Linked DNA regions of Lacibacter sediminis. The protein of the gene in region 1 interacts with the protein of each later gene in a pairwise test. Links are inferred from orthologs where the notes say so. Each region holds a gene or a part of one and is shown on either strand. Other genes may lie near its edges.

Region 1 (13,234 bases):
TCATGGATTGTGGCGACCGGCAGCCCCATGCTTCATCACTGCCTGCTCAAAAATCAATGGCTGAAATAAATCCCTACGACAGCATACAGCAAAAAGATTTCATTCGGATGAGTGAGCAGGAAGAGTTTGCACCTGTATCGCTGCAATATTTTACCGCTGCAAAAGATATCACTACATCATACATAAAAGCCAGCGGTACTTTCAACGCACCTGAACAGATATACGATTGGTACCGCTATCAGTTGATGGTGTTAACCGTTACACGCAATGGCGAGGTCCTGCTTTGGAAAGCCGTAAAGATCAATAATAAAATCGGGCTTGCTGACAGCTCCTGTTTAAAGCATCCACGCATTGAACTCCGGCATACTGATCTTAATCAATGGGGACCTGTTCATTTCTTTGCACCACTTTCATTTAAACTGCAAACAGGTGACGAAGTAAAAGTGCTGGTATGGAACCTGGCACGCAAGCCATTACTGATCAAAAACCTGAAACTGGAACTTTTTTAGCAGATCTGCGTTACATATTTTGTGAGCTTCAAATGACAGCCAGGCGATAGTTTGCCCATTAAACAAAGCTTACATTTACAATAAGCATCATCAACCATGATCAGGAAAAGTACTATACAGCTGTTACGATTTCATTTCTCCATTTTCTTAATGCCGGTATATTGGTTTGCATTAACTCAATTGGTAAACATCAACCGGACAAATGCGTTATTGATCTTTATCATTCTTCATGTGCTTGTGTACCCATCCAGCAATGGTTATAACAGTTATATGGACAGGGACAACTCTCCTATTGGTGGCCTTGCAAACCCATTGCAGCCAACAAAGCAATTATATTATACAACAGTTGCTATGGATGTTTTAGCTGTTGCACTGTCATTCATTATCAGTTACTGGTTTGCAGTTGGAATACTTATTTATATCATTGGGTCAAGGCTATACAGCTATCGTGGTGTAAGGCTGAAACAGTATCCAATTATTGGTTATCTCACAGTAATTACGCTGCAAGGTGGTTTGGTTTTCTGGATGGTTTATCATGGATCATCAGTGATGCTTAAAACAGGCATGCCTATTGCAGGTATGATTGCAGCAAGCTTGCTGATCGGCGGGTTTTATCCGCTTACACAAATTTATCAGCATAAGCAGGATAAAGAAGATGGAGTGACAACCATCAGTTACCTGCTGGGCTATCGCAAAACCTTTGTATTCTGCGCCGTTGTTTACTCTGTTGCCATGATGTTTGTTGGTTATACCTTCTTTTCATCACTGATGATAAAAGAATTTTTCATCCTGGCCATCTTTTTCCTCCCCATTCTCGTTTATTTCTTATGGTGGGCAGTGAAAGTGTGGAAGGACGAAAGTTTTGCAGATTTTAAACATACGATGCAAATGAACGTTTTGGCAAGTATATGCACCAACGCAGCATTTATAACGATCTTAATCATGAATCAATTTGAGTAAACTGGTTTCCATTGGCACAGCCGTTCCGGCATTTAAACATGCGCAGAAAGATATCCTGCAGTTCATGCAGGAAGTGTATGCCTTAGATGCTGTTGAAAACAGGAAGCTGAAATTTCTGTACAGCCAAAGTGGAATTGATACACGTTACTCTGTTGTTCCCGATTACAGTCACAAATTACCTGAATGGAAGTTTTATCCGCACAGCGAAAATCTTGAACCATTTCCGGATTTAGAACATCGCATGCGTTGGTACAACCGTTATGCGGCACCGTTATCTGTTGATGCGATCAGGCAATGTATTGCAGGAAAGATAAACAGTCAGCAAATCACGCATCTTATAACAGTCAGTTGCACAGGCATGAGTGCGCCGGGTCTTGATCTGATGGTGATGGAGCTGATGGATCTTCCAAAAAATATCTTTCGCACTTCCATCAACTTCATGGGTTGCTATGCAGCCATTCACGGATTAAAGCTGGCTGATATGATTTGCAAAACCGATCGTGCTGCAAAAGTGATGGTTGTGTGTACTGAATTATGCACACTGCATTTCCAAAAAGATGCTAGTCCGGATAGTATTGCTTCCACGCTTTTATTTGGAGATGGTAGTGCTGCAGCATTGGTGATGCATGATGATGTAACTGCAAAAGGACTGCACCTGAAAAGTTTTTACAGCGAAATTGTGCCTAAAGGCAAACGGGACATGGCATGGGAACTCTCATCCACTGGCTTCTTAATGACGTTGAGCGGATATATTCCTGATCTCATTAAAGAAGATTTTGAACCGTTGGTGCAGAGAGCATTGCAACATGCAGATCTGCAACAAAACGATATCAGTAACTGGTGTATTCATCCCGGAGGAAGGCGCATTGTAGATACTATTCATAAATCGCTTCAACTACCGGAAGGAAAACTTCAGGCTTGTTATGATGTGTTGCGTGATTATGGCAACATGTCTTCTCCTACTATTCTATTTGTGCTGAAAGAATTGATGCAAAACAGCAGTAAGGATGAATCCATTTTTGGTGCCGCCTTTGGCCCTGGCTTAACAATGGAAACTTTTGTAGCTTCAACACATGCCTGATCTCACGAAACGATCATATCAAAAAGAACTACTCGATGGCGATGATATTCTGTTTGATGACATCAAACAGAATATGCAGGAACTGGATGTGATCAATACTTGGCTAGGTGGACACCAGATCACTATCAAAGGCTTTCAACATTTCATTAGCAGACTCAGTCACCCGCCAGTCCTGAGCTTGTCGAAGGATGGGGTGGCTCACCCGCAAACACTTCAAATTTGTGAAATTGGCTGTGGTGGTGGCGATAATCTGAGAGCCATCCAACAATACTGTAAAAAGAAAAACATCAATATAAAACTGATCGGTATTGATATCAACCCACATTGCATTGCCTATGCACATTCAAGAAGAGAAAATGAAGGCATTGAATTTATCTGCTCAGATTATTCCACAGCAGCATTCACGCAAAAACCCGATATTATTTTTTCTTCGTTGTTCTGTCATCATTTTAGTGAGGATGAATTACAATTTCAATTCATGTGGATGAAGAACAATTCAACACTTGGTTTTTTTGTGAATGATCTACACAGGCATGTGCTTGCTTATTATTCCATCAAACTGTTGACCAACCTTTTTTCAAAATCATATCTTGTAAAAAACGATGCACCATTGAGTGTTGCAAGAGGATTTAAACGGGAAGAACTTATTCAACTTTGTGATCGACCATCTATCAACAACCATCAATTAAAATGGATGTGGGCTTTTCGTTGGTTATTGATTTATAAACATGACTGACAAGCATTACGATATTGCAATCATTGGTGGCGGCCTTGCCGGATTGGCTCTAGCCATTCAATCAGCAAAGCAAGGTTATAAAGTTGTGTTGTTTGAAAAAGAAACATATCCCTATCACAAGGTTTGCGGCGAATACATCAGTATGGAAAGCTGGAACTATCTTGAATGGTTAGGAATTCCGTTATCACAACTCCATTTACCGATCATCAAACAACTGGAAGTATCGTCGCCTGAGGGAAATATCTTTCAACATGAATTGCCGCTTGGTGGTTTTGGCATCAGTCGTTATAAACTGGATGAAATGCTGGCCACCATTGCCCGGCAACACCATGTTCATTTACTGGAAGAAACAAAAGTGAACGATGTAATTTTTCACGACAATACATTCATTATTCATTCAACTGCCGGTGAGTTTACTGCAACAGTTGCAGCAGGTTGTTTCGGCAAACGATGTAATCTTGATGTTAAATGGAATCGAAATTTTGTACAGCAAAAACCAAATAAACTCAACAACTATATCGGCGTTAAATATCATATCAACATCAATCGGCCGGCTGATGTAATTGCGTTGCACAATTTCAAAAATGGATACTGTGGTATTTCACAAATTGAAGATGGAAAATTTTGTCTTTGTTATTTAACCACTGCTGTTAATTTGCAAAAAAGCAATAACAATATTGAACAGATGGAGAAAAACATCCTCTGCAAAAACCCACAGCTCAAAAAAATATTTGCTGAAGCTGAATTTCTATACAAGACTCCTGTTACCATTTCACAGATCAGCTTTGATCAAAAGCAACAAGTAGAACATCACGTGTTGATGATTGGCGATGCAGGTGGCATGATCACGCCACTTTGTGGCAACGGTATGAGCATGGCCATGCACGGAAGTAAACTGGCGTTTGAACAGGTGCATGCGTTTCTGCAACAGCAAATCACACGGCAGCAAATGGAAGAATGCTACAGCCGCAACTGGCAACAGCAGTTTGCCAAACGTTTAAAAACCGGCCGCCTGATTCAAGGGCTCTTTGGCAAGCCAAGCATCACCAATCTCTTCATCAATTCAGTCAAAACGCTGCCCTTCCTAGCCAAACCGTTGATACGTCTCACACACGGCCGATCCTATTAAAAAATTAATTTTCAGTAATTACTGAAAATTCGGAATTGTTTGCTAACTTAGGGCCATGAAATTATCGGAAGCCAAACAACAGTTCATCAGCACCTGGGGCGCCATGGGTACACATTGGGGTATTAACCGCACCATGGCACAAGTTCATGCGTTGCTGATGATCAGTCCTGACCCTTTAACACAGGACGATGTGATGGCCCAGTTGAATATCAGCCGGGGGAATGTGAACATGAACATCCGTGACCTGATCGATTGGGGTTTGGTGGATCGTGTGCTGATCCAAGGTGAACGCAAAGAATATTTCACAGCTGAAAAAGATATCTGGAAAGTAGCACGCCAGATCATTAAAGAACGCAAGAAACGTGAATTGGATCCAATGATGAAACTGATGGATCAGTTAAGTAAAGTGGATGGCGATAAAAAAGACAAGGAAGTAAAAACATTTCTTGATACTATCAGCGGTATTAAAAAATTTGGTGCACATGCCGATAGTATGCTCGATGTTGTTGTGAAGAGTGATGAGAATTGGTTCATCAGTACAGCATTGAAGCTCTTTAAATAGTTGATCAAAGATCAATACAGCCGATTCGTTCGGCTTTTTTAAAACACACTATTTTCATTTTTTTCTGAAATTATAAAATACATGAAACATGAAACTGTTTAAGCAATTCGAATTTTACAGTAGTGTATTACTGATCTTGGCATTTTTTATCAGCTGGCTTATTACACATGAGGGCGGACTACTCTTCACTGCCTACTATGTTGTTGGAGCCCTACACGTAACCGGTATGATCGTCCATGCTTTGGCACATTGGTTTACAAATACCAATAGCCTTCGTTTGTATTATCACTGGTTGGTTGTTATTCTGCTGCTGCTTACTCCACTTGGTATTGGCTTATGGATATTATTATATGCCGCCCCTTTCATGGCAATTGTATACACATGGATCTGCTGGAGAGAATTAAGGGCTTTGCAATTGAAAGAGTTTGTGCATTTGAAATAATTCATCACTAAATAAATTGTTATGAACTACACAATCCCCAACTGGCTCATTTACATTGGCGCAGCCGGACAAATTTTTACAGCCATGGTTTATCCTTATGTGCGACACAAAGTTTTCGATTGGTACAACGATATCAAAAAGCTAAAACCGCTTAACCAGGAAATCGCAAAAACATATGGTCGCTACATACAAGGTTTAAACTTTTCCTTTGGTTTGATCTCCTTCTTACTGGCTGATGAGTTAAAGAATGGCAGTCCGCTTGCTGTTGCAGTAACCGGGTTAATTGCTGCTTACTGGACGGGTAAAGTCATTACACAATTTGCGTACTACCCTATGTATGAAATTCCAAATAAGCTCATTTTTAAAATTGGAGAAGTATTGATGAATACATTGTTCATCACCTTTGCAGTTGTGTTTATCTGGTTGTTTGTTTTTAATATTATATATTATTTAAACTAAGTACAAAATGACAAACAAAAAGATAATTATTGCAGGTGGTTCCGGCTTTATTGGGGAAGAAATGATCAGGTACTTTGGGAAAGATAATACGATTGTTATTTTAACAAGACAATTGCCCAACAGCAGTAATAACAGAAATCAATATACCAGTCTTACAAGTACTGAGCTTTCAAAAACTACTTTCATTCAGTGGGATGGAAAGACGATTGGACCATGGCACAAAGAATTAGATGGAGCAGATATGATTGTGAACATGGCAGGTAAATCTGTGAACTGCCGGTACACAGCAAAAAACAAACAGGAAATTATTGACAGCCGTGTCAATGCAACAAAAATAATTGGCGAAGCGATTCATAAACTTGTACAGCCTCCAAAGCTTTGGATCAATGCCTCGTCTGCAACTATTTATAGACATGCCGAAGACAAACCGCAGGATGAATTAACAGGCGAAATCAAAGATGACTTTTCTGTTCGTGTATGTAAGCAGTGGGAAGAAACATTTTATGAAGAAAGAACTCCATTCACAAGGAAGGCCGCATTGCGAATGGCAATTACACTTGGGTCAGGTGGAGTAATGATTCCCTATTTCAATCTACTAAAATTCGGATTGGGAGGCAAACAAGGCAACGGTAAACAAATGTATAGCTGGGTGCATATTGAAGACACTTGCAGAATGATTGAATACTTGTACGAACATAATGAGCTGGAAGGAACCTATAATTGTTCATCACCCAATCCTGTGAGCAATGAGCACTTCATGGAAACACTTAGAAAAGTAACCAATACAAAAATCGGTCTTCCCGCTTTTGAATGGATGCTGAAGTTGGGAGCATTCATCATTGGAACAGAAACTGAATTAGTGCTTAAAAGCAGATGGGTTGTTCCAACAAAAATGCTGCAAGCTGGATTTGTATTTAAGTATCCACACCTGAAGGATGCATTGGAACAGGTAATTGCATCTACTCCTAAAAAACAATACAAGCTTTGGTAAAACTGCAGCGCTTCAATTGATGTAACTTTACAACATGAGCAAAAAAACACTTGTACTCGGCGCCTCTGATAACAGTTCACGGTACAGCTATCTTGCCATACAACGTCTTCGCAATAAAGGCCACGAAGTAGTTGGTATTGGTAAGCATACAGGAACTGTTGATGATGTAACAATTGAAACAACAAAGCAACCTGTTGAAGAGCTCGATACTGTTACGCTCTACCTCAATCCTCTTCATCAAAAAGAATATTACGATTATATTCTTTCGCTCAAACCAAAACGCATCATCTTTAACCCGGGTGCTGAAAATGAAGAGCTGAAACAACTTGCGCTTCAAAATAATATTCAGCCAATGGAAGCCTGTACATTGGTGTTATTAAGTACCGGGCAATATTAAGCGGATTGTAGATTGACGATTGCGGTACCACTTACCAGTTGCCTATTATACATTGTCTGTTTTCTTCTTCGGTTATCCCCAGCTGTTAATAAACACATAACTCAACAATCTTGCAGCAGCCGGAAAGAATTTCGTAAATTAGGGAAACCCTTTTTTATGAAATGGAGAAAATTCAATGGCGAGCATATCCGCATTCCGATCAAGGAAGAGGTACGTGCCGCCATTATAAGAGAAACCGGCAAAGGCTTTCGCCTGAAAGTTTGTGTTGGTACCGACAGCCAGGTAAAAGGAATGGAAACAGAGTTTGCAACGGTCATTGTTTTTCTACGTGAAGGTCATGGCGGCTTCATGTTCATTCACAACGAAAAAACAAGACAGAAGTATTCCATTAAAGAACGTATGCTTGTTGAAGTTGCAAAGAGTATTGAAATTGCTTATGAGCTTTGCGACCTCTTTACAGAGTATGATGTGGATATGGAAGTACATGCCGACATCAACACCAACCCTCACTTCAAAAGCAATGAAGCATTGCGTGAAGCAATGGGTTATATCCTTGGTATGGGCTTTGCCTTTAAAGCCAAACCTGAAGCTTTCGCCAGCAGCAGCTGTGCCAATAAAATTGTGAACTGATCTTTTGCACAGGTTCATCTTTCAACTGTGTGAACCACGGTTAGGTCTTCGTCTCTCCAACCTTAGCTGTTAATTACCTCTCTAAGCTTGAAATATCCAATCGCATATAATAAGAAAACAGTAAAACCTACTTGCTGAATGCTGTTGGTGTTGCCATCCATGTGTCCGCATAATCAGAATCCTGATTGAAGAATTGTTTTGTTAGAGAACTAACAAACAGATACGCCAAGAATAAAAGTGAAAGTGAAATAAACACAATACCGCCAACAGATAAAATATCCCTTTTCATATTCTCATGTTTTAGAAATGAAAGAAAAATTTTGCGGCAGAGATAAATTAATCAATTGTAAGGTCGGCCTATTCTATTTAAAAAGCAACACTTGAGTTTTGCGTTTTCTGCTATTAGGCAATACATAATAATGCAGCAGCAACTACTCCTGCAGTTTCGGTTCTTAATCTCGTTTCACCTAACATAACCGGTTTAAATTCTGCAGCAATTGCCAGATTAATTTCCTCATTGGTGAAATCACCTTCAGGACCGATCAGTATTATACAATTTGACCCTTCGGCTTCGCTCAGGATTTTATTCAATGAATTCCTTTCTGTTTCTTCGCAATGAGCGATCAGTTTCAGTATTCCGTCAGACGAGGGCGTCAGGCGAAGTGCATTTTCAAATTTCATTGGCTCATGCAAAAGAGACAACCATCTTTGCTGGCTTTGTAACATTGCACTTACTACTATTCCTTTCATACGATCATAACGGAAATGTTGTCGTTCCGTGCGTTCGCACAGCAACGGAATAATTTCTGTAACACCGATCTCTGTTGCCTTTTCCAAAAACCATTCAAACCGACTTGCATTCTTAACCAAAGAAACTGCGATAGTTATTTTGCGAGCAGCTTGTGGCTGATAGCTTACAGCCTTTACCTGCACCACGCAATGTTTCTTATGTGCATCGCTGATTGCAGCAGTGAGCATACTTCCTTTCCCATCTGTTAAATTCAATTGCTCACCCACCTGCATACGCAATACCTGCACTACGTGTTTGGAAGTTTCTTCATTCAACGTAATGAGTTGCTGAGTTGCATCAAAAGTTTCAATATAAAAAAATGGTAGAGCCATAAAAAAATTTGTCCCGCTTTAAGCAAGCGGGACAAATCTAAAATCATACATCCGAAATCAGAAATCTAAAACGGCGTTTCCTCATCGAAGTTCATATCATTCATTTTACTGCCTTTCTGAACAAATACTTTCGGACCATCATCACTTGGTACCGGTTTCCAGTTTCCGCCACCGGGCATCATACCTGGTCCGCCAGGTAATGGCCCCTGTGAACCACCAAATCCGCCACCTCCCATATTATCACCAAAATCATCTTCCACAAATTTCTGGATATGAAGTAAAGCTCTCAGCTTGATCGTTTCCAACGAACCGTTCCTGTGCTTCGCAATACGAATATGTGTTTCACCACGATTGCTTTCACCAAATTCGTTCGATGTAATATCATAGTACTCGGGACGATACAGGAACATCACCATATCGGCATCCTGTTCAATGGCACCCGATTCACGGAGATCACTCAACTGTGGCATCTTGTTACCATCTTTACGTTTCTCTACTTCACGACTCAACTGCGAAAGTGCAATGATGGGAATGTTCAATTCCTTGGCGAGTTGTTTCAAGCCCCTTGAAATAGTACTGATCTCCTGTTCACGGTTGGTATTTTTATTACCGGCACTTCCACTCATCAACTGCAAGTAATCGATAATGATTAAACCTACGCCATGTTTGTTTACAAGTCGGCGGGCTTTGGCACGTAATTCAAAAATATTCAGAGCAGCACTGTCATCAATAAAGATGGGCGCTTTCGCTAAACGTTCAATACCTTTTTTGTACAACTGCTGCACTTCATGATCTTCCAGTTTACCACGGGAAATTTTTTCCAGCATGATCTCACTTTCGGCAGAAAGAATACGTTGCACCAACTGTGCAGCACCCATCTCAAGTGAGAAGAAAGCAACAGGTGTTGGTTTACTTGCACTCAATGCAGCATTCCGAAGGAGGTTCAACGCAAACGCTGTTTTACCCACGGCAGGTCGTGCAGCGAGGATCACCAGATCCGATGGTTGCCAACCGTAGATCACTTTATCCATGGTAGCAAAACCGGTTGGTACACCGGTAATGTCTTCCTGCTTATTCCGCATGTCTTCAATCCGCTGAATGGTTTTGATCAACACATTATCAAACGAATCAAAGTTTTTACGGAGATAGTTATTGGTTATTTCAAACAGTTTGCTTTCTGCATCATCCAGCAAATCGAATACGTCGGTACTTTCTTCGTATGCATCACCAATGGTTTCGCCACTGATGCGGATCAATTCACGCTGCAAAAATTTCTGCAGAATGATACGTGCATGCGCTTCAATGTTGGCAGTAGAAACAACGGTATTGGTTAATCGGGTTACATAGTAAGCACCGCCAACCATTTCCAGTTCTTCACGCATTTTTAATTCTTCCACCACTGTAAGCAGATCAATGGGCGAACTCTTAGCAGTAAGCCCCTGCATAGCACGGAAGATGCGTTGGTGTGCATCTACATAAAAACATTCCGGACGTAAGATTTCGCTGATAGCATCGAAAGCACTTTTTTCGAGCATTACGGCACCAAGTACAGCTTCTTCAAGTTCCTTCGCCTGCGGCGGAACTTTGCCATATACCATGGTGGTGAGGTCAAGCGGCGCCTTCCGCTTTGTTTTGCGGTCTTTATTGAGATTAGTAAGATCCATAGTTAAACAGGAAATACAATGGTTGAATTTGGGTTCTTTTCTTTCACAATCGTTTACCCAATTTTCATGTTAAGCAATTGTTACCGGAACAAGGGCGACGAATGTAAATGAGAAAATGATACAAGCAAAAACAAATCCTCGCCTTAATTTCTTCAACTGCAATTCACATTAAATTCACGGTTATCCACCGCTTTTGCTCATTCATTCACATAAATCAAGCCTGTTATCCTCAATTTAAAATATTTTTTCGCCCAAACCTAATGTATTTGCACACCCGCTGTGCAGAAAGATTTTACTGCTTTTTTTTGGCAGACTGATGCGGATTACAATATGGATTTTTACGGTTTTTCCTCCTTTTGCTTTACCTGAAAACCTTTACCCGCTTGCTTTTGGTATCATTAAGGAACGCTAAAAACTGATTATAACGCCGGTCTGCACTTGCGCCTGACTGTTACCTTTTTTAGCTATTGATTTTGCGTGATTCTTCATTGCAGAAAAATGGTTCGGGATATGATTTTTTGATGCTTGATTTCGCCCAAAACTCGTTTACTCCTCAAGCCTTCAATCAATTATCTTTGCAGCTTTCTGAATAAAAGTTGATTAAGTATGACGATCAGTTATAAATGGCTCCATGAATATTTGCCCGTAGCAGTAGAACCCGAGCGTTTGAGCCGCATCCTTACTTCCATTGGTTTAGAAGTGGAAAGTATGGAAGCATATGAAGAAGTGAAAGGTGGGCTGAAAGGCCTCGTGATTGGTGAAGTGCTCACTTGCGAAAAACATCCCGATGCTGATAAACTTTCGCTTACCACAGTGAATGTTGGTTCTGCAGAACCTTTGCAAATCGTTTGTGGTGCACCGAATGTTGCTGTTGGTCAAAAAGTGGTGGTGGCAACAGTTGGTACAACCATTTACCCGTTGACCGGCGAACCAATGACCATGAAAAAAGCAAAGATCCGTGGCGTTGAAAGCCAGGGAATGATCTGTGCCGAAGATGAAATTGGTTTAGGTGCAAGTCATGCAGGCATCATGATCCTGATAGAAGATGCAAGAGTGGGAAGTTTGGCATCGGATTATTTTCAATTATACACCGATTGGATTATTGAAATTGGTTTAACACCCAACCACATGGATGCCATGAGCCATATGGGTGTGGCAAGAGATGTAATTGCTTATCTCAACTTTCATGATAAAAAACAATACACGCTTAAAACGCCGTTCAGCAACGGATTTAAAGTTGATAATAAATCGTTACCAATCACTGTAAAAGTTGAGAACAAAGATGCATGTCAGCGTTATGCAGGTGTAAGCATCAGTAATATAACGGTGAAAGAAAGCCCAACCTGGTTGAAACAACGATTAAAAGCAATTGGTGTCCGTCCTATTAATAATATAGTCGACATCACGAATTACATTCTGCATGAAACCGGTCAGCCATTGCATGCATTTGATGCAGATGCTATCACGGGTAAAGAAGTGATCGTAAAAAATCTTCCTGAAGGAACTCCGTTTCTTACACTCGATGAAAAAGAGCGCAAGCTGAGTGTTGAAGACTTGATGATCTGCAATGCAGAAGAACCCATGTGTATTGCCGGTGTGTTCGGTGGCACAAAAAGTGGTGTGAAAGAAAGCACGAAGAATATCTTTTTAGAAAGTGCATGGTTCAACCCAATTACAACACGTAAAACATCTTTCCGTCATAACCTGCGCACTGATGCTGCTACACGTTTTGAAAAAGGCGTTGATATTAGCAACGCAGTGAACGTATTAAAACGTGCTGCTTTATTGATCAAAGAATTAGGTGGCGGTGAAATTGCAAGCGATGTGGTGGATGTTTATCCAACACCCAAACAAAAAACACAGATCGCTCTCAAGTTTCATTACCTGAAAAAGATCAGTGGTAAAAATTATCACCCGGATACGGTAAAGAAAATATTTGAATCACTCAATTTTGAATTGATCAAAGAATCAATTGATGAAATATGGGTAGCTGCTCCTTTCAGCAAACCTGATATGGAACTGCCTGCTGATCTTGCAGAAGAAGTAATGCGTATTGATGGATTGGATAACGTAGAGATACCAACAAGCATCACTATTTCTCCGTCAACCGAAGCAGATCAAACAAGTTTCGCATATAAAGAAAAGATCAGCAATATACTTGCCGGCCAGGGTTTCAATGAAATCTTCACCAACTCTATTGCCAACAGTGCATGGTACAGTGAAGAAGTATTGTCAACAACTGTAAAGATGTTGAACAACCTGAGTGCTGAATTGAATGTGATGCGTCCGTCAATGCTGGAAACAGGATTGCAATGCGTTTCCTTTAATCTCAACCGCAGGAATAACAATCTGCGCCTGTTTGAATTTGGAAAAACATATACCACTTCAGACGTTGGTAAATATTTTGAAACAGATCATTTAGCGATCTACACAACCGGTAGTACCGAAGCATCATGGAAACAAAAAGCTTCAGCAACGGATGTGTATTTTCTGAAATCGGTGGTCAACAGTATTCTCCAATACGCAGGCTTAACTGCTGAAACTGAAATTGC
Region 2 (17,096 bases), 2.8 Mb from region 1 along the record:
CAATTCGTAAAGCTTCTTTCCAGAAAGAAGTTACTACCGATGCAAACGGTAAATTTAATTTAAGTAATGTGCCTGTCGGTGAGCATACCATAGTAATCGATAAGGTTGGCTATCGTGCAACTAAAAAGGAGGCAATTCTTGTGAAGGAAGGATTGCTGTTGAAAATTGAATTTGAAGTGATACCGGCAGAAGAAGAAATACATCAGCCGTTTATGGCACCCATTACCATTCATTCTTTTTAAGTTTAAATAAAAAATCCCCCGATGTTTATCGGGGGATTTTTATTTCCGGTCGTTCCTGATTTTATTAAGCTTTGCGGAAAGCCCATTTGGCCATTTCTTTCAGTGTTACTTTCTTTCCATACAACAAGATTCCTGTGCGATAAATTTTTGCACTGAGCCATGTTGTGAATAAAAAGCCGAGTATGAGCGAACCCATTGATATAGCCAATTGCCACCAGGGAACTCCAAACGGTATACGTGCCATCATTACAATCGGTGATGTAAATGGAATAATGCTTCCCCAAACTGCTAATGAACCTGAAGGATTCTGAATGGCATTTACCATGATGAAGATGCCCAACACAATTGGCAACGTAATTGGTAACATTAATGATTGTGCTTCCTGCGGATCTTCATTCACCACACTGCCAACTGCAGCAAACAGTGAAGCATAGAATAAGTAACCAAATAAGAAGAAGAAAATAAAACAAGGAATAATTAATGCCCAGTTAGCACTTAATACCGTTGTTTTTGCTTCCAGTATTTTTAATGCCATTGTATTATTCTGCGCCATGGATGGCATCGACTCATTCATCTGTTTTGCCTGCTCTAACACTTCAGGTGAAATAAACAAACTGCTAAGCGATGAAAGCACAAAAACAAGGATGATCCATAGGAATAACTGTGTTAAGCCAACGGCAGCAATACCAATGATCTTTCCAAGCATAAGTTGAAATGGTTTTACACTGCTCACCATTACTTCTGCAATACGGTTTGTTTTCTCTTCCATTACGCCACGCATAACAGCCGTGCCGTAAATAAACAATACAATATAAATGATGAAGCCGCTTGCATAGCCTATGGCCAATGCCAGCATCTTGTTATCTTCTTTTATCTCTTCGCCTTTTACCTGGTATGAACGATAGTTGAGTGATGATGCACTTTCGCTTTGCTGTTTAATAGAATCGAGGATGCTGCGTGTTACGCCACGCTCCATCAACATCCTGTTCTCATTTATTTTCTGTAGCTGATTCTTGATAGCCTCATCCGTTGCAAGACCTAATTGTTTTTCTGTATACAAACGAACAGAATCGGCTTTTTGCGGAGTTGATGAATAAACGATCAACAAGCCTTCATAGCCTTTGTCCTGGTAATTGTTTTTTGTAACAGCATCAGGATAGCCAAACGAAACGGCTGAGCCATCTTTAAAGTTATTCTTGTAAATGCCGCTTTGATCATCCACAGCTATTTTACGTTGTTCAGTACTGTTTGCACCAATGAAAGCGCCACCGAAGATGAGTGCAAACATCAGCAAAGGAAACAGGAAAGTAGAGAGCAGGAAGGTTTTGTTGCGTACCCTTGTAATGTACTCCCGTTTTATAATGATCCAGATCTTATTCATATACTAATATATTAAGCAGTAACAGTTTCAAATTGTCTTGCAGTTGGTGTGCCTTCAATCAGCCTGATGAAAATTTCATTCAGTGAAGGAAGTATTTCATGATAAGCCACGATCATGCTTTGCTGGTTGATGAAGTGCAGCAAAATGTCGTTCGATTGATAACCTTCATTGATCTTGAGTGTAAGATCAGTCCCATTCTGCTTTACAATACTGAAGGAAGGATGTTGCAGTGTTGCAGGTAAACGATCAACTTCGGCTGTGAAAATATGCTGCTTGAATTGCTGTTTGATTTCTTTTACACTTCCATCAAGGATCTTTTGTCCTTTATTCACCAATACAATATGATCGCAGATCTCTTCCACCTGTTCCATACGATGTGTACTGAAGATGATTGTTGTTCCTTTTTTTGCAAGGTTGAATATCTCATCTTTTATCAGGTTGCTGTTCACCGGATCTAAACCACTGAATGGTTCATCAAGGATCACCAGTTTTGGTTCGTGCAAAACCGTGGTAACAAACTGCAGTTTTTGTCCCATCCCTTTTGAGAGATCTTCCACCTTTTTGTTCCACCAGCTTTGCATTTCAAACTTCTCAAACCATTCTTTTACGTTTGCAAACGCATCCTGTTTACTCATTCCTTTCAGTTGTGCAAGGTACATGGCTTGTTCGCCTACTTTCATTTTTTTATACAGGCCTCTTTCTTCAGGCATGTAACCAATATTGATCACATCATTAACTGGGTCGAACTTTTTCCCGTTGAGTAAGATGTTGCCTGCATCAGGATAAAATATTCCCGTGATCATGCGAATGAGCGTTGTTTTACCGGCACCGTTAGGGCCGAGCAAACCAAAAATTGATCCTTGACTGATGGTGAAGCTGATATCGTCCACCGCCTTTTGAGAAGAAAAGTATTTCTTCAGGTTTTGAACTTCTAAGATGGTACTCATATTGCAGTATTAGAGTGCAGGTTGCACAATTTGTTACAAGGTAGGGTAGAAAAAATTGCAGAAACCTTTTAATCTGATGATTGGTTACTCTGCAAGGCAATCATATTGGCAATGCGCTCTCCATCCATTGCCGCACTCACAATGCCGCCTGCATAACCGGCTCCTTCGCCACAAGGATAAAGTCCCTTGATTTGCGGATGTTGCAACGTTTCATTGTCTCTCGGAATGCGAACAGGTGAAGATGTTCTTGACTCAGTTGCCACCACCACAGCTTCGTTGGTAAAATAGCCACGCATTTTCTGACCGAAAGCTTTAAAACCAAGCCGAAGATCATCAAACACAAATGGAGGAAGAACCTGACGAAGATCAGTACTATTCAACCCGGGTAAATAAGAACAATCGGGGAGTGAAGCAGATGTTTTCTTATCAAACATATCGGCCATTCGTTGAGCAGGTGCCACAAACTTTCCGCCGCCGGCAACAAATGCCTTTTGCTCAATGGCCTGCTGAAATTTCATCAACAACAACGGATCGTCCTCACTTATTTGGATTTTGTTTTTTGTATTTTGGACTTTGAAAAATTCAACAGCATCTTTCACTTCAATTGTTACAACCATACCGCTATTGGCAAAGGCGTTATTTCGTTTTGATGGGCTCCAGCCATTTACTACTAATTCGCCGGGTGATGTGGCTGCCGGTGCAATAATACCACCGGGGCACATGCAAAAACTGAATACACCTTTTCCCTGCACCTGCTCAACCAAACTGTAAGAGGCTGGCGGAAGAAATTCATCACGAACAGGGCAACGGTACTGAATAGAGTCGATTAATGATTGCGGGTGTTCAACACGCACACCCAACGCAAAAGGTTTTGCTTCAATTAAAATATTGTTTTGATGCAGTAGTTCAAAAATATCCCTGGCACTATGTCCTGTTGCAAGGATTACAGCATCAGCATGTATTGTTGAATTGTGATTAATTTCAACGCCTTTTAGCATATCCCTGTCGAGACTAAAATTTGTCAGTTTGGTTTCAAAATGAATTTCACCTCCACAACTCAAAATAAATTCCCTCATAGCGGTGATGATATGCGGTAGTTTATTCGTGCCAATATGTGGGTGACTTTGGTAAAGAATTTTTTCTTCGGCACCAAAGCGCACAAACAGTTGAAGAATGCGATCAATACTTCCACGTTTGCTGCTGCGTGTGTAAAGCTTTCCATCGCTGTAAGTACCTGCACCGCCTTCGCCAAAGCAATAATTACTTTCGGGATTTACTTCGCCTTGCTTATTTAATGCAGCAAGATCTCTTCTTCTTGCTCTCACATCTTTTCCTCGTTCAATTACAATCGGTTTAATACCCAATTCAATTAAACGTAATGCGGCAAATAAACCTGCAGGTCCGGCTCCAACAACAATTACCTGTTTGCTTGATTTATGTACATCCTTGAAATTAAATTCAAAGACATCTCTTTGCTGCACCGGTTCATTGATAAAAGTTTTGACAGTAAGATTTACCCAGGCTTGTTTGCTTCTTGCGTCAATCGATTGCTTGAGAATATGAAATCCATTTACGGAAGCCAATTGAACGTTTGCAGAAACTGCAATTTGTTCTTTTATAGACGAACTGTCAGCAGCTTGTGAAGGCAGTAAACGAAGCGAAATTTGTTGTTGCATGTGTGTCAGGCAGTTAACCTAAAAACAATAATTGCGGCAAAGATAGTTGTATTTATAAAGCATATAATATTATGCATTTCATCAAGAAAAAACATTTTTTTTGTGGCTTTAAAAACAGTTATCTTTCATTAGTTACAGCAAGTACATGAGAAAGCTTACAACCCTCTATTGTCTTATCATTATATTGTTTATTTCTTACTCCTGCAACCCGGTTTACAGGGCATCTTCTGTTCAGTATAAAGATTACCAGGTACAGAATGAGCGCAAAGACGCATCGGTACAAAATTTTCTTCAACCTTATGCTGATAGTGTGAACAGCAGCATGAATCTGGTGATCGGTCAATTAGCTGTTGATCTTGACAAGCGTCAACCGGAAGGAACACTCGGTAATTTTATGGCCGATGCGATGAAAGCAATGGCTGAAAAATATTACAAAACAACAGTTGATGGTGCTTTTATCAATTACGGAGGCATGCGTTTAACTGGTATGAAAGCAGGTGCAATTACAAGAGGCAAGATTTTTGAATTGATGCCGTTTGATAATATTATTATCCTGCAAAAATTAAAAGGAACAGTATTGCAGGAATTTCTTGATCATATTATAGGAAGAGGTGCCTGGCCTGTGGCTGGTATTACGATGCAAATGAAAGATAAAAAAGCAGTAAATGTGATGGTTGGAGGAAAACCACTCGATCCAAATATGATCTATACAATAGCTAATTCAGATTATGTGGCAAATGGTGGCGATAATTGTGAAATGCTCAAGGTTATTCCACAGATCAATAATGGTTCACTTTTAAGAGATGGTTTGATTGATTATGTTCAATCGTTAACACAAAAAGGACAACCCGTTACTGCCACTATCCAAAACAGAGTTACGAATGCTCAGTAGAAGAAAATTTATACAGCAAACATCGTTTACCACAGCGGCCTTGTTGGCGGGCAAATTTGCAGGTGCAGAAGAAGTAACAACGCAACGCCTGGTTATTCTTCATACAAATGATGTACACAGCAGGCTCGATCCTTTTCCTATGGATGGCAGCCGCAACCAGGGACTTGGTGGTGTCGCTGCAAGGGCAAACCTTATTAATGAGATACGTGCAAAGGAAGAACATGTACTGTTGCTTGATGCCGGTGACATTTTCCAAGGAACACCTTATTTTAATTTGTACAAAGGTGAGCCAGAAATAATAGCGATGCAGAAGATGGGTTACGATGCCTGCACAATGGGTAATCATGACTTTGATGCAGGGCTCGAGAATTTTGCATTGCAGCTTCAGCATGCAACATTTCCTGTATTATTATGCAACTACGATTTTACAGCAACGCCCATGGAAAATAAATCACTACCTTATAAAATATTTAAGAAAGGAAAATTGAAAATCGGCGTTACCGGTGTGGGAATTGAAATGAAAGGATTGGTACCGGATAACTTAATAGGAAACACCAAGTATCTCGATCCTGTGTATAAGTTAAATGAAACAGCTTCGATGCTAAAGCGTGAAAAAGATTGTGACATGGTGATCTGTTTGTCGCATTTGGGATACCAGTACCGTGAAAATGCAAATAAGATCTGTGATATGATTCTTGCAAAAGAAACAGAACATGTTGATCTGATCATTGGTGGTCATACACATACGTTCTTAAGTGAACCTGTGTTAGTAAAGAATAAAAAAGCAGAAGATGTTTTGGTGAACCAGGTAGGTTGGGGAGGTATTCAGTTAGGCCGATTGGATTATGAATTTTTTAAATATAAAAAGAAAAATATGACAGCAGCAAAATCATTATCAATAGGTAAAAAAACAGGTGAATAAAAAATTTTTTTTTCCACAAAAAGTGTTGATATTCGCCTTCCCCCTTAAGTTTTTTCATAATACTTTCATTATGAAAAATTGCCAAAGAGAATAAACAGGAACATTATTAACTCATTATATAAACTGCTTTTGGAACAATGACGAAAACGGCTGATCAAGTTTGGAAAAGTTGTTTAACCATTATTAAGGATATAGTAGAGTGGCAACATTTCAAAACATGGTTTGAACCAATCAAACCGGTTGAATTAAAAAATAAGATCCTTACCATCCAGGTGCCCAGCCAGTTCTTTTTTGAATACCTGGAAGAGCATTATGTAACGTTACTTGCCAAAACATTGAAACGTGAATTAGGTAAAGATGCTAATCTTGAATATCGCATCATGATGGATAGTGGTAATAATAATAACCAACCCATCACAATGGATGTTCCCGGTCATGGTTATAAAACATATACAAATAACGAAATGGATTTTCCGCTTGTGATAAGTAACCCCGTCAAGAACCCGTTTGTAATACCGGGCTTGAAAAAGGTGCAGATTGATCCGCAGCTGAATCCAAACTATACGTTCGATTCTTTTATTGAAGGCGATTGTAACCGTGTTGCACGCAGAGCCGGTAAAACAGTTGCTGATAAACCCGGCGCTACTTCATTTAATCCATTGGTGATCTATGGTGGTGTAGGTTTGGGTAAAACTCACCTTGCACAAGCTGTAGGTAACGAAGTGAAACGTCAGCACCCAAATAAAGTGGTGTTGTATGTAAGCTCTGAGAAATTCATCAACCAGTTTGTTGATCACAGCCGTAACAATGCCATCAACGATTTCATCCATTTTTATCAGTTGGTTGATGTGTTGATCATTGATGATGTGCAGTTCTTCAACCGTGCTGAAAAATCACAGGATGCTTTCTTTGCTATTTTCAATCATCTTCATCAAAGTGGTAAGCAGTTGATCTTGTCATCAGACAAACCACCAAAAGACCTTGAAGGTGTTCAGGAACGTTTACTTAGCCGCTTCCGTTGGGGACTAAGTGCCGATCTTCAGATGCCCGATTACGAAACACGTATCGAGATACTGGAGAAGAAGATGAAGAACGATGGCTTGGAAATGCATAAAGATGTGGTAAAGTATATCGCTTATAACATTAATACCAATATTCGTGAGCTTGAAGGTGCCCTTATTTCATTATTGGCACAATCCTCGCTGAATAAAAAGGAGATCGATCTTGATCTTGCTAAAAAAGTGCTGAAAAACTTCGTTAAAACATCATCTAAAGAAATAACAATCGATGCCATTCAGAAAATGGTGTGCGATTACTTTGATGTGCCTTACGAAAAACTGTTACAGAAAACACGTAAACGTGAAATTGTACAGGCCCGTCAGATCACAATGTACCTGGCAAAGACATTTACAAAGAATTCTCTCAAGACCATCGGCGAGCATTTTGGAGGAAGAGACCACACAACGGTTATACACTCCTGCCAAACTGTAAAAGACCTGATGGATACGGACAGCATGTTTAAAGAAAGTGTACTGGAATTGCAGCAGAAAGTTCAGTTGGCTGCGATGTAATAAAACCCAAAACCTAACACAACTCATTTGATCCCGGATTTCTTTAAGAATCCGGGATTTCTTTTGGCACTTTAACAGAGGACAACTATTTTTGCAACCCCTTAGGGGAGTTCATCCTCGATGAACACGGCGGGAGGTAGTTCAGCCCGGTAGAATACCTGGTTTGGGACCAGGGGGTCGCAGGTTCGAATCCTGTCCTCCCGACTACTTAAAAAGGCAATCAAAAAATTGATTGCCTTTTTTATTCATTCGATTCGTGGATCTTTTGTGGGAGAAGCCTGTATGAGTTAATAATAATTGATCAATAGCTCATTTTGATTTATCATCATCTTCAGATCTGTTCGTTTGTTTATTTTTCTGGTATTCAGTTGGTGTCATCCCGAACTGCTTCAGAAAGATCCTTCCAAAGTTTGTTTGCGATCCAAAGCCTACCATATCAGATACCTCATAGATCTTATACTCACCACTGGAAAGTAACTCGGCGGCTTTTTTTAACCGGGTAATATTAATCAGTTCGTTTGGTGTAAGATCAGTCACAGATTTGATCTTGCGGAACAAGCTGGTGCGGCCCATATTCATGAGCTTCGCAAGTTTGTCAACATCCAGTGCATGATCTTCAATGTTTGCTTGAATAAGATGATTGAGTTTTTCGAAGAAAAGTTCATCTGATTTATTATGTGCAACAGATTTAAGATGTGCAAACGGAGTATTTACAAAATAGTCTTTTAACTTCTTCCGGTTGTTGAGTAAGCTTGCAACATGCGCCTGCAGATATTCCGTTTCAAACGGCTTTTCAATATAAGCATCAGCTCCAAGGCTCAGTCCTTCTATTTTTGCCTGAAGTGTATTTTTTGCAGTAAGTAAAATAACAGGGATGTGGCTGTATTCAAAATTTGATTTGATCTCTCTGCATAATTCAAATCCATCCATCACAGGCATCATTACATCACTGATCACTAGTTGAACTGCTTCCGTTGAAAGAAGTTTTAACGCCTGTAAACCATCAGTTGTTTTCAGCACTTCATAATGTTCATGTAGTTCTTCAGCAATTACTTCCAGTAGCTCTTTGTTATCTTCCACTAAAAGAATTCTTGGTTTCATTGTTATTGATTTGGTGATTGATTTATAAACTATTTACGCTGAAGTTTGTGAAGTGGTTATTTCATTATTGAGCGGTAAAGTGAGTGAAAAACAATTCATATTATCTGTTTGTGAATCCAGGATAAGTGAACCTCCATGCAGCTGTGTGAGCGACAGAGCCAAAGCTAAACCTATTCCTGAGCCTGTCTGCGCTTCTGTTTCACTGATGCGGTAAAAAGGTTCAAATATTTTTTCCTTTAGTTCAACAGGAATTAAATAACCATCGTTTTTAACACGGATAGTGAATGATTGTTCATCCTTATAGAAAGGGAGTAATTCGATCATCACTTTTTTGTCTGCAAATTTGATAGCATTACTAATAAGATTGTTGATGATCTTATTAAAAGCATCCACATCAATATTCGCAAACAATGCTTCTGCGGGTATGTCAGTTGAAAATGAAAGACCATACTCTTCTGCCAGATCAGAAAAGTCGTTACAGGCATCTTCAACCAGCTGTGTAACATTTGTGTGTACAAATGAGAGATGGAATTTATCTATTTCTGTTTGTCTGAAATCCAATAATTGATTAGTGAGTTCGATCAACCGGTTGGTATTTCGATTCATTATTTTCAGGCTACGTTCCAACTCAGGTAGAGCTTCAGCTTTTCTTGTAATTCTTGAAAGCGGTACTTTAATAAGTGTAAGCGGTGTTTTAATTTCATGTGCCACGTTGGTGAAGAAATCGATTTTAGCATCCAGCAATTCTTTATTCTTCACCAATCTCATCTCCAGCATTTCTCTTTCCTTCGCCACTTCCAGCTTTTCAAATTTCTGTTTATTCTTTTCTTCCATCCGTTGATGATAATAACGAATGATGAAATAAATCAATAGCAGGAGAAGAAGGGAATAAATAAGGTAGGCATATGTGCTCAGCCACCAAGGTGGTAAAATGCGGATGATCAGTTTTTTTTCGTTTGGGCTTGCAATGCCGTAACTGTTCATTGCCCGTAATCTGAAATGATAAGTTCCGGCAGGCAGTTCTGCAAAATCAACTCTACGGTTTTTTTTCAGGTTCACCCAGTTGTTCGAGAGTTCTTCCATTTGGTAAGCATACTGAATAGTTTCAGTTGCCGTATACCCAAGCGCTGCAAAATCAATACTGAATGTTGATTGATCATGTGTAAGTACGATCGTATCTGTATATGTGATAGATGCTTTCAATGGAGAACCTTTCTTGCCAATACCAGTTTCTTGATTTGCAATTTCAAAATGAGTGATGTAAACAGGAGGGGCGAAGGCTGATTGCCTGAATTCTTTTGGGTGAAAACTGATAAGCCCCTTTGTGCTGCCAAAGTACATACGCCCATCCGCATCTTTAAATGCAGAGCTGTAGTTAAACTGATCAGTGATCAATCCATTCGCTGTGGTGAAAACATCTACTTTCCCTGTTGTTGGAATAAAACGTACTAGTCCTTTGGTGGTGCTGATCCAAAATTCACCACTGCTTGATTCCAAAATGGAAAACATGAAATTGCTGGGAAATCCATTTGCTGTTCCATAGCGTGTGAAGTTCTTGGTTTGCTCATTCCATTTGCATAATCCTTCTTCTGTTGTAAACCACAGGTTATTGCGGCTGTCTTTGAAAACAGAATTTACACGGTCGCTGCTTAAACTGGTTAAATCGTTTTCATTGTGCAAAATAGTTCCGCCTTTACCGGTCGCAGGATTGTAAAAGTGAATACCTCGTCCGAATGTTGTTGCCCAGATAGTTCCTTTATCATCTTTTACTATCCCGGTGTACCAATCCCATTCAGGAAAACCTTCCAGCCGGGCCAATCGATCGTTTTTTCGATCGTATCTGTAAATACCAAGTGTTGTTCCTATTAAAATATTGTCGTGATCGATGGCATTAATACAATAAATAAAGTTGCTTGACAAAACGCTGCCGGCACCAACCTGGAAATGTTTGAAAACCTTTCCCGTTCGGATATCCATTACATCTAACCCATGTTCAAACGTACCGATCCAAACTTCGTTTCGGGATACTTCCAGTCCATGTAAATTAAAAAAGGAAAGACTTCCAGGCTTCCCTGTTGCTTCATAAGGTGTAAACATTCCTGTGACCGGATTGTATTTGTTAAGCCCTGCATCTTCAGTACCTATCCAGAAACTGCCATCACTATCTTTTTTTATTTCTCTTACAACATTGCCACTGAGTGAATTTTCATTCTTTGCAGGAATGAATTTTGTAAAAGGCGTAACCTGTTTCGGAAAATAATTGATACCGCCAAAATAAGTGCCCACCCAAACACCTCCTTCATTATCTGCGCACATTGTTTCAACTGCATTATCAGAAAGTGAGAAGGGGTTGCTGTAGTTTTTTTCTAACTGTATGCCTTTACCCGTTTGCAGATTGTAAACAAAAATGCCTGATGCAGTACCCAGCCAGAATTCATTCGGTGAAACCTGGAGAATCCGTTTTACATAAAAATTTGTTTCCCGTTTTAAAGTAAGTGGCAGGTCAACGTACGTTTCTTTTACCGGATCAATTAATTTAACATCTGCATTGTTCGTGCCTGCTAATAGTTGTCCGGTATTGGTTTGCACAATGGTTTCAATGTATTTGTATTTTGTATCGTCGGTATTTTTAAACAGAGGAATGCTGGTGAATGTACGGTTGGCGGCCTGATATTTTTTCAGTTCTCCGTTTGCAGTGCCTACCCATACATTTCCGTCAGATGTTGGGCAAACAGCACTTGCAATAAAGAAAGTTGGATGATCAAAATAATCAAGTGTGTTATTTTTCAATGAATATTTGCAAACAGCAAAACCTGATATGAACCATAAGTTACCCTTCGTATCACCGGTAAGTTTAAATATGCTGTGTTCTTTCGTTGAAGGTAAAAGCCTGAACTCTTCTGTTTTATCAATGTATTCATACAAACCTTTGTCGGTACCTACATACATCGTTCCCTGTTTATCCTCGTATAGTGATTGAATAAAGTTGTTACCAATGCTGTTACTGTCAGAAAAATCTTTTCTGAATGTTTTAAACGAATAACCATCGAAACGGTTTAAACCATCTTTTGTTCCAAACCACATAAAGCCTCTCTTATCCTGCATTGCACAGATCACACTGTTGTGCGAAAGTCCGTTCTCAACCTGGTAACGTCTGAAATAATACGACTGTCCAAATAGCGAACAATGAAGCATTAACAGCATGCTCAAAACACATATGGCTCTTGAAAAACGCAATTGTTTGGTTTGTTGAATGTTAGAAAAATATCAATCGAACACCTGGGTGCTTTTGTAAAAATTGGTACTTTTTGTTGAAATATCGGAATTTTTAGTCGAACTGAATAAATTAATATTTGTCAAATTTACACTTATTAATTCTTAACGACTAAAACGACTTGCTATGACCTCTACTAATCTCTCTTTTATTTCAACCTGATGTTCTGAACTGTCTGTATTATTTTCTTACTGAAAAGTTTGCAAGGATGACATTTTCTGAAACAGCTTCTTTTCATTGAAATATTACTTCGTTCACAACTTCCCGCAACAATCTGTATGCTGCACAAAAAAAATGTGAAGCAAATGGGTTAATGCCTACCTGTGTTTAATCATAAAGCGTATAAACTGCTTATTAACCAAAACGTACACGATTCATTTATTTTTTAATTAAACAAGTATTGATTGCTTATGAAAGAATTAGTAACCATTAAAGCCGGCAAAAGAGCCATCGCTTTATTAGGATTGTTGCTCTGCCTTTCTGTTACGCTCTTTGCGCAGGATAATGACATTACTGTAAAAGGTAATATAAAGTCAGATTCTGCGGTGCTGCAAGGTGTAACTGTTCAGTTAAAGACTGATACCAAGAGAGCTACACAAACAGATGAGAAAGGAAATTTCTCTATTCGTGTTCCTGCAAAAGGAACCCTTGTTATTTCAAGTGTTGGTTTTGAAACGCAGGAGATAGCAGTGAATGGCCGCAGTATAATTGATGTGGTGCTCAAAAATGCAAGCGGAAGTCTCGGTGATGTTGTCGTAATTGGGTTTGGTGGTACCAGGAAGAAAGAAAGTATGGTAAGCTCTATCACCACGGTTGATGTAAAAACATTAAAAGGGCCAACTGGTAACCTTACTAATGCCATTGCCGGCCGAATACCGGGTGTGATCTCTTTTCAACGAAGTGGTGAACCTGGTCTTGGTACTGATAACTCTGCATTTTATATCAGGGGGCTGTCAACATTTGGTACAGGTAAACAGGATCCGCTTATTTTAATTGATGGTGTTGAGTCGTCACCAACAGATCTTGCACGTTTGCAGCCCGATGATATCTCTGATTTCTCTGTATTAAAAGATGCGGCCGCAGCTTCAGTATACGGAGCACGTGGTGCAAACGGGGTAGTATTGGTGAACACACGCACAGGTAAAGAAGGTGTTGCAAGGTTTTCGTTTCGTGCTGAGAATCGTGTGTCGTCCAACACAAAGAATTTCAACATGGCTGATAATATTACATACATGCAGTTGGCAAACGAAGCAGCGCTTACACGTTCGCCACTTGCTGTTCAACCATATTCACAAAACAAAATTGAACATACAAAAGCCGGAGACGATCCTTATCTCTATCCCAACAATAACTGGATCGATCAGCTGATCAAAAAATATACGGTTAACCAGAGTTACAACCTCAACGTCAGCGGTGGAACCAACAGAACACGTTACTATGTTGCCGGTACTTATAATCAGGATAACGGCTTGTTGAAACTTGATCCTATTAATAATTTCAACAGTAACATTAAACTGAAGAATTATTCGATTCGTTCAAACGTTAACCTCAATCTTTCCGCAAATACAGAGTTGATCATTCGCATGTATGGCCAGTTTGATGATTATAACGGGCCAATTGGTGGAGGTTCTGCTACATTCAACAATGCGCTCTGGTCAAACCAGGTCATGTTTCCTGCTGTTTATCCGCAGTCGAAACTGCCTTACATCACGCACCCATTATTTGGCTCTGCAAGAACAGTTGATGCAAACGGATTGACTTCTACTTTATATGTAAATCCATATGCACAAATGGTGCGTGGCTATTCAGTTTATAAAACATCGAACCTTCAGCCGCAGGTTGAGTTGAAACAGGATCTTGGTTTTGTAACACCGGGATTGAGTTTTCGTACCATGGGTTATTTGAGAAGATATTCTTTTTATTCTGTTGACAGAAGTTATAATCCTTTCTATTATTCGGCGATTGTTGATCCAACAACACAAGACTATAATCTTACTGTGTTAAATGATGGTAGTGCAACTTCTATCGGAACTGTTGGTACAGAATACTTAGGCTATGCAGAAGGTAATAAAGTAGTCGACTCACGTTTTTGGTTGGAAGGATCTGTTACCTATAACCGTACATTCAAAAAACATACTGTTGGCGGTAATGTGATTGCAGTGATCTCGAATTATGAAACCGGTAATGCAGGAAGTGTTACTGCATCGTTGCCGCAACGTAACCAAACACTTTCAGGACGTTTTACTTATGGTTTTGATAACCGTTACCTTGCTGAGTTCAACTTTGGTTATAACGGTTCTGAACGTTTTGCAAAAAATAATCGTTTTGGTTTCTTCCCGTCAGCAGGTGTTGCTTACCGCATTTCAAACGAGAAGTTTTTTAACCCGCTGAAAAAGGTTATTACTGATCTTAAATTCCGTGCTACGTATGGGTTGGTGGGTAATGATCAGATCGGTAATATCAATGATCGTTTCTTCTACTTGTCAAATGTAAATCTGAATGATGGTGGCTTTGGTGCATCATTTGGTCGTAATGATGGTGCAGGAACTTATGGCCGTCCCGGTGTTTCTATTTCAAGATATGCAAACGAAGGTATCACATGGGAGCAATCACGTTCCATGAACCTTGGTATGGACATGAAGTTGTTTTATGATCTCACACTTACTGTTGATGTATACAAGCAATGGCGTTCACAGATATTACAAGCGAAGTCTACTGTTGAATCTGCTGCAGGGTTCTCTGCTATTCCTTCTTCTAACTATGGTAAAGCAGAAACACAGGGTATTGACGTTGCATTGAACTATCAACGTTCGTTGAATAAAAATATGTGGATCAATGTAAGGGGTACGTTCACTTATGCAACAAGCAAAGTAAAAGTAACTGATGAAATTGTTTTCCCTGCTAACATTGCTTACCTCTCAAGAGCAAACCATTCCATCAGTCAAACATGGGGATTAATTGCTGAGCGTTTATTCATCGATCAGAAAGAGGTAGCCAACTCACCTGTACAATATGGTGATATTGGTTTGCTGGCAGGTGATATCAAATACAAAGATGTAAATGGTGACGGAGTGATCAATAATGATGACATGGTCCCTATCGGTTTCCCGCAACAACCTGAGATCATTTATGGCTTTGGTGCATCGTTTGGTTATAAGCGCTTCGATTTTAGTTTTTATTTCCAGGGTGCGGCACGCAGTTCATTCTTCATTAACCCATGGAACATTCAACCTTTCTATTTGAATGGTGGTTATCAAAATAACCTGTTGAAAGTAATTGCCGATAATCATTGGTCAGAAGATAATCAGAATCCATACGCATTCTGGCCACGCCTCAGCACATGGAGAGTGAATTCAAATAATCAAACCTCTACATGGTGGCTACGTAATGGTGCTTTCTTACGCCTGAAAAGCGTAGATATGGGTTATACATTACCTGATTTCAAAGCTTTGAAATTAAAAGGCACACGTGTTTATTTCTCTGCAACCAATCTCTTTATCCTCAGCGGCTTTAAGCTGTGGGATGTGGAAATGGGCGGCAATGGATTAAACTATCCCATTCAATCTGTTTACAGCATGGGTGTGCAGCTGAACTTTTAATTTAAAACATTCAACAGTTTTTAAACATGAATACAAGAATCAAATATAAAGTTGCAAACAAAAGCCTGCTTTTTGCAGCAGTGCTCTTTGTGTTTACAACTACGCTAAATTCCTGCCGCAAGTATCTTGATGTGGTACCGGATAATATTTCTACTATCGACAATGCATTTAAACTGCGTGTTGAAGCAGAGAAATTTTTGTTCACCTGTTATTCTTACCTGCCAAAGAATGGTGATGGCTGGTACAATGCGGCAATGGCATCAGCTGATGAGATTTGGTTACCGCAAGATGATCAAACACATTGGCATGCTGCTTTCCGTATTGCACAGGGTCAACAAAATGTTGCTGATCCCTATTTTAATGAATGGGCAGGCTGGAGAAAAGGAGGTACCGGCAATACACGTTTTGATCATCAGAAAATATGGAACGGTATCCGCAACTGCAATATCTTTTTAGAGAACATGGCAGATATGACGAAAGTGCCTGATATCAATCCTGCAGAACGTTCACGCTGGATCGGTGAAGTATTGTTTTTGAAAGCCTATTATCACTATTACATGTTACGCATGTATGGTCCTATTCCGCTCATCAAAGAAAATGTTGCTGTGGAAGCAGATCCTGCAAGCTCTTATGTAAAACGTGCGCCGGTTGATGAATGTGTAGAGACAATTGCATCATGGCTCGACAGTTCAATTACATTATTACCGGAGCGTATTCAAAATGAAAATACGGAGTTGGGAAGAATTACACAGCCTATTGCATTAGCCGTAAAAGCGAAATTATTGGTAATGGCTGCAAGCCCGCTGTTTAATGGCAATCCTGATTTTGCAAACTTTAAAGACAAAGATGGTGTGGCGTTGTTCAACCCAACTGTTGATCCGGACAAATGGGAAGCAGCAAGAGATGCAGCGAAAGAAGCAATTGATGCAGCAGAAGCAAATGGGTTTACGCTTTACTATTACAAGAATGATATTCATAATCTGAATACAGCAACAAAAACACAATTAAATATTCGCAATGCTGTAACTGAAAGATGGGGTTCTGAAACAGTATGGGGTAATGCTCAAATGTATTTTCCGAATGAAGCATTGTGCATGCCGCCAATGACAAGAGGAAGCAATACAAACCGCTTTCAACTGCAAGGTGTGTGGGCACCGCCAATCAAAATTGCGAAGATGTTTTACACTTCTAATGGTGTACCTATAGAAGAAGATAAAACATTCAACTTTACAAACTATGATCAGTTGCGCACAGCTACAGCTGCAGAGAAATATTATATAGAGCCAGGGTTTGTAACTGCACGCCTGAACTTCGACAGAGAACCACGCTTCTATGCCAACTTAGGTTTTGATGGTGGAATCTGGTATATGAAAGACGGAAATGCAACAGGTAGTGATAATGGAACTTACTATGTAAAAGCAAAGAATGTAGAAAGTGCAGGCTTTGGTCATTTTACCAACTGGAGTGAAACAGGTTATTTCGTTAAGAAAC

Evidence for each region.
Region 2: the proteins of dnaB (region 1) and dnaA interact in binary tests that used the Escherichia coli proteins (3 or more experiments, as listed by UniProt). The link is inferred for Lacibacter sediminis from one-to-one orthologs.

Annotation. Positions count from the first base shown.
Region 1 is NZ_CP060007.1:4,030,278-4,043,511, forward strand. Bases 8,384-11,320 are described here. They hold dnaB (replicative DNA helicase), read right to left. Parts: upstream 10,683-11,320; coding sequence 9,084-10,682; downstream 8,384-9,083. Other genes in these bases: H4075_RS17150 (RsmE family RNA methyltransferase), read right to left, coding at 8,384-9,018; pheT (phenylalanine--tRNA ligase subunit beta), read left to right, coding at 11,289-11,320. Outside these bases: H4075_RS17090 (hypothetical protein), read left to right, coding at 1-509; H4075_RS17095 (UbiA family prenyltransferase), read left to right, coding at 606-1,469; H4075_RS17100 (type III polyketide synthase), read left to right, coding at 1,462-2,550; H4075_RS17105 (methyltransferase domain-containing protein), read left to right, coding at 2,543-3,286; H4075_RS17110 (NAD(P)/FAD-dependent oxidoreductase), read left to right, coding at 3,279-4,415; H4075_RS17115 (GbsR/MarR family transcriptional regulator), read left to right, coding at 4,471-4,977; H4075_RS17120 (hypothetical protein), read left to right, coding at 5,066-5,419; H4075_RS17125 (hypothetical protein), read left to right, coding at 5,441-5,878; H4075_RS17130 (TIGR01777 family oxidoreductase), read left to right, coding at 5,886-6,869; H4075_RS17135 (CoA-binding protein), read left to right, coding at 6,904-7,266; H4075_RS17140 (ribonuclease H-like YkuK family protein), read left to right, coding at 7,423-7,896; H4075_RS17145 (hypothetical protein), read right to left, coding at 8,024-8,185; more of H4075_RS17150, read right to left, coding at 8,299-8,383; more of pheT, read left to right, coding at 11,321-13,234. UniProt on the Escherichia coli protein: The main replicative DNA helicase, it participates in initiation and elongation during chromosome replication. Travels ahead of the DNA replisome, separating dsDNA into templates for DNA synthesis.
Region 2 is NZ_CP060007.1:1,207,322-1,224,417, forward strand. What follows is about bases 5,462-8,414. They hold dnaA (chromosomal replication initiator protein DnaA), read left to right. Parts: upstream 5,462-6,197; coding sequence 6,198-7,631; downstream 7,632-8,414. Other genes in these bases: H4075_RS05470 (bifunctional metallophosphatase/5'-nucleotidase), read left to right, coding at 5,462-6,060; H4075_RS05485 (response regulator transcription factor), read right to left, coding at 7,941-8,414. In the rest of the region: H4075_RS05445 (carboxypeptidase-like regulatory domain-containing protein), read left to right, coding at 1-242; H4075_RS05450 (ABC transporter permease), read right to left, coding at 307-1,623; H4075_RS05455 (ABC transporter ATP-binding protein), read right to left, coding at 1,635-2,570; H4075_RS05460 (NAD(P)/FAD-dependent oxidoreductase), read right to left, coding at 2,639-4,246; H4075_RS05465 (5'-nucleotidase C-terminal domain-containing protein), read left to right, coding at 4,392-5,138; more of H4075_RS05470, read left to right, coding at 5,128-5,461; more of H4075_RS05485, read right to left, coding at 8,415-8,732; H4075_RS05490 (ligand-binding sensor domain-containing protein), read right to left, coding at 8,766-11,936; H4075_RS05495 (SusC/RagA family TonB-linked outer membrane protein), read left to right, coding at 12,417-15,605; H4075_RS05500 (RagB/SusD family nutrient uptake outer membrane protein), read left to right, coding at 15,632-17,096. UniProt on the Escherichia coli protein: Plays an essential in the initiation and regulation of chromosomal replication. Binds in an ATP-dependent fashion to the origin of replication (oriC) to initiate formation of the DNA replication initiation complex once per cell cycle.